One region of the Aromatoleum petrolei genome, then DNA from elsewhere that is predicted to be linked to it. Evidence: predicted binding sites of a transcription regulator. Region 1 holds the regulator's gene; the other holds the start of a gene.
What was found. The regulator sigma-54, encoded in region 1, starts transcription at its own class of promoters, with help from an activator protein. The targets are predictions, from matches to a motif close to TGGCACGCTTNCTGCTNA.
Positions count from the first base shown of each region.

Region 1 (3,907 bases):
CTTGCCGCGCACGTGCAGCGTCACTTCCGCCTTCTGGCGCAGCTTCTCCACCGACAGGATCACGCTGACGCTGGTCACGTTGTCGAAATGGCGGATGACGCGATCGAGCTTCGTATTGACGTACTCGCGGATCGCGGGGGTGACTTCGACGTGATGTCCGGTGATGGTGAGATTCATGATGTTTCCTCGTATTGTCAGATCGTTTTTCAGATCGCTTTGCGCAGGCTGACCGGCGGAATATTGAGTGACTCGCGGTATTTCGCGATCGTTCTGCGCGCCACCACGATACCCTGCTGGCCCAACAACTCGGCAATTTTCGCGTCGGACAGGGGCTTTTTCCTGTCTTCGGCCTCCACCAGCTGGCGAATCAGCGCTCGAATCGCCGTGGAAGAGGCCGCCCCACCGGTGTCGGTGGCAACGTGACTGCCGAAAAAATACTTCAGTTCGAACACGCCGCGCGGTGTGGCCATGAATTTCTGCGTCGTGACCCGCGAAACAGTCGATTCGTGCAGTTCGAGCTGGTCCGCGATCTCCCTCAACGTCAGGGGTCGCATCGCCACATCACCATAATCGAAGAACTGTCGCTGCTGGTCAACGATCGCCTGCGAAACCCGCAGGATGGTGTCGAAACGCTGTTGCACGTTCTTGATTAGCCAGCGTGCTTCCTGCAGCTGGCTGGTCAGCGCGCCGCCCGATCCGCGGTTCTGTTGCAGGATGCTGGCGTACAGTGAGTTGATGCGCAGCTTGGGCATCGCCTCGGGGTTGAGCGTGACGGCCCAGCGGTTGCGGATCTTGCGCACGACGACATCCGGCAGGATGTAGCGCGTCTCCTGCACCGAGTGCTGCGAGCCCGGATGCGGATCGAGCCTGCAGATCAGCGCGTGCGCGGCGCGCAGTGCGTCGTCGTCGCAGCCGGTGGCGCGCTTGATGCGCAGAAAGTTGCGTTCAGCGAGCAGGTCGAGGTGCTCGTCGACGATCTTCAGCGCGAGGTCACGCGTCGGGTCCGACGGCATTGCGCGGAGTTGCAGGCTGAGGCATTCCTGCGGGTTGCGCGCGCCGATGCCGGCCGGGTCGAGGTTCTGCACGTGGCGCAACGCGATCGAGAGGTCGTCGAGGTCGTATTCGAGTTCCGGCGGCAGCAGCGGCAGCAGCTCCTCGAGCGACTGGTTGAGGTAGCCGTCCTCGTCGAGCGCCTCGATGATGAAGCGCACCAGCGCGCGGTCGCGATCCGACAGCGGCGACAGGCTCACCTGCTGGTCGAGGTGATCGCGCAGGCTGGTGCCGGCAGCCTGCAGTTCCTGGAAGTCGGTGTCGTCGTCATCGTCGCGGTTCGACGAACCACTGCTCGCGCTCGACCATTCGCCGGCTTCGTCGAAACTCGCCGGTTCGGCCTCGCCATGCCCCTCCTCGCCGGGCGTCGGGGTGTCGGCCTGGCTGCCGGAGTCGGGCGCTTCGCCGGAGGGCTGCGCGGCACCCGGGGCGAAGTCGCTGCCGTCGCCGTCCTCGCGCTCGAGCATGGGGTTCTCGAGGAGGAAGCGTTCCAGCTCCTGGTTGAGCTCCAGCGTCGACAGCTGCAGCAGCTTGATCGACTGCTGCAGCTGCGGCGTCAGCGTGAGGTGCTGGGAGATCTTGAGCTGGAGGGACGGTTTCATGGGGCTACGCGGGCAGGATCAGAGGCGGAAATGCTCGCCGAGATAGACGCGGCGAACCTGTTCGTTGGCGACGATCTCGTCGGGTCGCCCGCTCGCGAGCACGCGGCCCTCGCTGATGATGTAGGCGCGGTTGCAGATGCCGAGCGTCTCGCGCACGTTGTGGTCGGTGATGAGCACGCCGATGCCGCGGTCACGCAGGAAGCGGATGATCTTCTGGATGTCGAGCACCGCGATCGGGTCGACGCCCGCGAAGGGTTCGTCGAGCAGGATCAGGCGCGGGTCGGTCGCCAGCGCGCGCGCAATCTCGCAGCGCCGCCGCTCGCCGCCCGACAGCGACACCGCGGTGTTGTCGCGCAGATGGGCGATGCCCAACTCCTCGAGCAGTTCCTCGAGGCGTTCGTCGACGCGCTCGCTGTTCAGCCCCTGCAGTTCCAGCACCGCCCGGATGTTCTCGGCGACGGTGAGCTTGCGGAACACGCTCATCTCCTGCGGCAGGTAGGACAGGCCGAGGCGCGCGCGCGCGTGCACGGGCAGGTGCGTGAGCTCGGCGTCGTCGAGGCGGATGTCGCCGCCGTCGGCACGTACGAGGCCCACGATCATGTAGAAGCAGGTGGTCTTGCCGGCACCGTTGGGGCCCAGCAGGCCGACGACTTCGCCGCTGCCGACCTCGAAGCCGACATCGTGGACGACGGTGCGCGCCTTGTAGCGTTTCTGCAGTCCGGCGACCTTAAGCAGACTCATCAGGGTTCTCTTTCAATATCTTGCGGATCACGTCGGTGCCGAAGCCGCGACCTTGCAGGAACCTCGCCTGGCGGGCCCACTCGCGCGCGTCGGCCGGCGTGGTGCCGAACTTGCCGCGCCAGATGGCGCGTGCGCGGTCGACGTCGTCCTCGACGCCCTCGGCCTCGAGCGCCGCGTCTATCGTGTCGCGCTCGACCCCGCGCAGTGCGAGCTCGCGCCGCAGGCGTGCCGTGCCGAAGCGGGTGGCCTTGCCGCGCACCCAGGCTTCGGCGAAGCGGTGGTCGCTGAGCAGGCCCAGTTCGGTGATGCGGTCGAGCACGTCGTCGATCTCTTCGGCGGAGCCGTGCGGGGCGAGCTTGCGGACCAATTCGGCGCGCGAGTGTTCGCGACGCGCGAGGTGCCGCAATGCGCGTTCCCGCAGGCTCGTCTCCGCCATGATCCGGGCAAGGGGCTTCAGGCCGCCTCGGCAGCCGGCTGCGCGGGCTCGGCCGGCAGTTCCTTGAGGCCGACCGCGACGCGCACCTTGTTCTCGATCTCGCGTGCGAGCGCCGCGTTCGCACGCAGGAACTCGCGTGTGTTGTCCTTGCCCTGGCCGATCTTGTCGCCCTGGTAGGAATACCAGGCGCCTGCCTTGTCGACGATCTTGTTCTCGACGCCGAGGTCGATGATCTCGCCTTCGCGAGAGATGCCCTCGCCGTAGAGGATGTCGAAGTGCGCTTCCTTGAACGGGGGGGCGACCTTGTTCTTGACGACCTTGCAGCGCGTCTCGGAGCCGACGACCTCGTCGCCCTTCTTGATCGCGCCGGTGCGGCGGATGTCGAGGCGCACGGAGGCGTAGAACTTCAGCGCATTGCCGCCGGTGGTGGTCTCGGGGTTGCCGAACATCACGCCGATCTTCATGCGGATCTGGTTGATGAAGATCACCAGCGTGTTGGTGCGCTTGATGTTGGCGGTGAGCTTGCGCAGTGCCTGGCTCATCAGGCGGGCCTGCAGGCCGGGCAGCTGGTCGCCCATCTCGCCTTCGATTTCGGCCTTGGGCGTGAGCGCGGCGACCGAGTCGATGACGACGATGTCGACGCCGCCCGAACGCACCAGCATGTCCGCGATCTCGAGCGCCTGCTCGCCAGTGTCCGGTTGCGAGATCAGCAGATCGGTGATGTTCACGCCGAGCTTCTCGGCGTAGCCGACGTCGAGGGCGTGCTCGGCGTCGATGAAGGCGGCGGTGCCGCCGAGCTTCTGCATCTCGGCGATGACCTGCAGCGTCAGCGTGGTCTTGCCGGACGATTCGGGACCGTAGATCTCGACGACGCGGCCGCGCGGCAGTCCGCCGAGGCCGAGCGCGATGTCGAGTCCGAGCGAGCCGGTCGAGACGGTCTGGATGTCCTTTTCGACGTTGCCGTCGCCCATCCGCATGATCGAACCCTTGCCGAACTGCTTCTCGATCTGCGAGAGCGCGGCGGCGAGGGCCTTGGCCTTGTTGTCGTCCATGTCCTGTCCTTTCAAAACGTTGGGGG
Region 1 covers NZ_CP059560.1:2,382,584-2,386,490, reverse strand. Annotated here, with positions in the region: gene hpf (ribosome hibernation-promoting factor, HPF/YfiA family) at 1-177, opposite strand, end outside; gene ToN1_RS10900 (RNA polymerase factor sigma-54) at 207-1,652, opposite strand; gene lptB (LPS export ABC transporter ATP-binding protein) at 1,671-2,393, opposite strand; gene recX (recombination regulator RecX) at 2,380-2,829, opposite strand; gene recA (recombinase RecA) at 2,847-3,881, opposite strand.

Region 2 (3,907 bases), 100 kb from region 1:
CCGGGGCGATGCCAAAAATCAGCATCACGCGCGACATCAGCCGCTGCGCGTGTTCGCCATCGTACAGGTCGCGGATCACCGCCCGGCCCACGACCATCCCCGCCCCCCCGACCATGCCCTGCAGCGCGCGCCCGATCCACAGCCACTCGATCGACGGCGCCAGCGCGCACACCAGCGACGCCAGCGCGAACAGTCCCGTTCCCGCAATCAGCACGCGCCGGCGGCCGAAGTGATCCGCCAGTGCGCCGTGCCACAGCACCATGAAGGCGAAGGTCGCCATGTAGGCCGTGAGCGTCTGCTGGATCTGCAAGGGGGTCGCGGACAGCTCCTCTCCCATCGCGTGGAAGGCGGGGAGATAGGTGTCAATCGAGAACGGCCCGATCGCGGCGAGCGCGGCGAGGACGAACGCGAGCCAGGGCGAAGTGGCGGGCATCAGGGGGATCTCTGGGGTCGTTGTTATCCGTACCGGGCATCCCCCGCGCGCCCAGGACGCCGCGTCAGCGCGAGTCGAGGCCGCGCCGGTACTGGATCGCCTCGGCCACGTGCGCCGGGCCGACGCGCGCGGCGCCGGCCAGGTCCGCAATCGTGCGGGCGACCTTCAAGATGCGATGATACCCGCGCGCGGACAGATTCAGCCGTCGGATCGCATGCTCGAGCAACGCCTTGCCCTGTTCGTCGGGCGCGCACAGCGCATCGACGCGTCCCGGCGCGAGATGGCTGTTGGCCCCGCCCTGGCGCTCGCGCTGCACCGCCCAGGCCTGCGCGACGCGCTCGCGCACGGCCGCACTGGACTCGCCCGTCGGCTGTGCGCTCATCTCCGCATGGTCGAGCAGCGGCACCTCGATGACGAGATCCATGCGATCGAGCAGTGGCCCCGACAGGCGTCCGCGATAGCGCGCGACCTGGTCGGGCGTGCAGCGACAGCGTCCGCCCTTGTCGCCGGCGTGGCCGCAGGGACAGGGGTTCATCGCCGCGACGAGCTGGAAGCGCGCGGGGAATTCGGTGCGCTGGCGCGCGCGCGACACCGTCACGGAGCCCGTTTCCAGCGGTTCGCGCAGCGCCTCGAGCACGCGGCGGTCGAATTCCGGCAGTTCGTCGAGGAACAGCACCCCGCGGTGCGCGAGGCTGATTTCGCCCGGTTTCGGGTTCGCGCCGCCCCCCACCAGCGCCGGCGCGGACGCCGAGTGGTGCGGCGCGCGGTAGGGCCTGCGGCCCCAGCGACGGGCGTCGAAGCCGCCTTCGAGCGACTGGATGGACGCGCTCTCGATCGCCTCGGCCTCGTCGAGCGGCGGCAGCAAGCCCGGCAGGCGGCGCGCCAGCATGGACTTGCCGGTGCCCGGGGGGCCGAACATGAGTAGCGAATGCGCTCCGGCCGCAGCGACCTCGAGCGCGCGGCGGGCTTGCAGCTGCCCCTTCACCTCGGCGAGATCGGGTTCGTCGTCGCGCCCTTCCGCGACGGGTGGCGGCAGGCGACGCGCGAGCGGCGTGTGACCGTTCAGATGGGCACACACGGCCAGCAGGCTCGCCGCCGGCAGCACCTCGGCGCCGCGCGCGAGCGCCGCCTCGTCTGCATTCGCGGCCGGCAGCACCAGCGCGCGACCGCTGCGGCCGCTCTCCAGCGCCATCGCCAGCCCGCCGCGCACCGCGCGCAGGCTGCCGTCGAGCGACAGCTCCCCGACGAATTCATGCTTCGCGAGCCCCGCCGCATTCACCTGGCCCGACGCCACGAGGATGCCCAGCGCGATCGGCAGGTCGAAGCGCCCGCCCTCCTTGGGCAGGTCGGCAGGGGCAAGATTCACCGTGATGCGGCGTTGCGGGAATTCGAATTGCGAAGTCGCGATCGCGGCGCGCACGCGTTCGCGCGCCTCGCGGACTTCGGTGTCGGGCAGACCGACCAGGTTGAATGCGGGCAGGCCGTTGGCGAGATGGACTTCCACCGTCACCTCGGGCGCGCCCATGCCTGCGAGCGCCCTGGTGCGTACGAGAGCCAGCGACATCGGTACCTCCGGAATGGACTGCGCTCAGTCTACCGGAGGCTCCGACAATGACGAAAGATTATCTTCGCGACATTGCAGCGAAAGCGCCCGCTGCACGGACGGGCGCTGCCGTTCACTCGTCGTCGCGGTCGGCGCGGGCGCGCGCCAGTTCGGATTCCAGCGTGGCGACGCGATCTTCCAGTTCGGCGAGCTTCTGACGCGCGTGCGCGAGCACTTCGCGCTGCACGTCGAATTCCTCGCGCGTGACCAGATCGAGCTTGCCGAAGGCGCTGCCGAGCAGGGCCTTGGCGTTCTTTTCGAAATCGCGGGCGGGATTGCTCGCGGCGAGTTCGGACAACTTGGCACCAATCTCGTCGAGGAAGCGGGGGCCTGCCATGTAGATACCTCTGGGGCGTAAGCGAAGGGCAAAAGTCTAGCACGGGCGCGGATGCGAGTACGGACGAGCGCCTGCCGCGCCCCATTCCGGTGAGCGGCCCGGCCACCGGGGGCGTCACGCACCACGAAATCGACTAGAACGCACCATGGAGGTGCATTTCGTGCGCAGGCACTCTGCTGCAAGTGCACAAAACCCCGCACCCGGCGCCTCTTCGAAACGCCATTTCTTTTTATAAACAATATTTTGTGCAGCCTTTTCGGCAACTTGGCACGCCGCGTGCAAAGGAGGACTCACCAGCAATCAAACGCCAACCATCAAGGAGCAGCACCATGCACAAGCGCATCATCGCCCTGGCCGTTGCAGCAGCCCTCCCGCTGATCTCCCCCGTGGCCGCCGCCGGCGACAGCCCGATCGCCGCGAACGTCGCCCTCGTCTCCGACTATGCCTACCGCGGCATCAGCCAGACCGACGAGAAGCCGGCGCTGCAGGGCGGGTTCGATTACGCGCACTCGAGCGGCCTGTACGTCGGCGTGTGGGGCTCGAACGTGTCCTGGCTGAGCGACCTCGAGCGTGGTACCGGCGAGAACTCGGGTAACAGCCTCGAACTGGACGTCTACGGCGGCTACAAGGGCACGATCGGCGACATCGGCTACGACGTCGGCCTGCTGCAGTACGTCTATCCGGGCGAGTTCGACTCGGGCTGGCGCAACACGATCGGCCTGAAGAACCCGAACACGCTGGAAGGCTACCTCGGCCTGTCGTGGCAGTTCCTGTCGTTCAAGTACTCGAACTCCTTCACCAAGCTGTTTGGCGCACCGGACTCCAAGGGCAGCCAGTATTTCGACCTCACGGCCGCCTACGAGGTGATCCCCGGCACGACGCTCAATGCCCACGTCGGCCACCAGATGATCGCCGGCCCGGCCGAGTCCTACTCCGACTGGAAGGTCGGCGTGAGCCAGTCCGTCGCGGGCGTCACGCTGGGCCTGCACTACGTGGATACCAACATGAAGGACAAGCGCGACTTCGACGCCGACGGCCGCTACGTCGTGAGCCTGAGCAAGACCTTCTGAGCCCGCAACGCCGCGGGGCCGCCGCCCCGCAAGACTGAAAGGAAACCATCATGAAATTCGTCACCGCCATCATCAAGCCCTTCAAGCTCGACGAAGTGCGCGAGGCCCTCTCGGCGATCGGCGTGCAGGGCATCACCGTCACCGAGGTCAAGGGCTTCGGCCGCCAGAAGGGTCACACCGAGCTGTACCGCGGCGCCGAGTACGTCGTCGACTTCCTGCCCAAGGTGAAGATCGAGGCCGCGATCGCCACGGAACTGCTCGAACAGGTCATCGAGGCGATCGAGAAGTCCGCCGCGACCGGCAAGATCGGCGACGGCAAGATCTTCGTCTTCGACCTCGAGCAGGCCATCCGCATCCGCACCGGCGAAACGGGCGCCGACGCGCTGTAAGGGAGAACATCATGAAAAAACTGTTTGCTGTCCTGCTTGCGGTGTGCGCACTCGGCTTCGCCGGGCTCGCCGGCG
Region 2 covers NZ_CP059560.1:2,485,783-2,489,689, forward strand. Annotated here, with positions in the region: gene ToN1_RS11360 (multidrug effflux MFS transporter) at 1-433, opposite strand, end outside; gene ToN1_RS11365 (YifB family Mg chelatase-like AAA ATPase) at 498-1,997, opposite strand; gene ToN1_RS11370 (accessory factor UbiK family protein) at 2,110-2,373, opposite strand; gene ToN1_RS11375 (TorF family putative porin) at 2,703-3,443, shown strand; gene glnK (P-II family nitrogen regulator) at 3,494-3,832, shown strand; gene ToN1_RS11385 (ammonium transporter) at 3,844-3,907, shown strand, end outside.
Region 2: a site for sigma-54 is predicted at 2,639-2,656, ahead of ToN1_RS11375 (TorF family putative porin). Genes of this name have one in related genera too.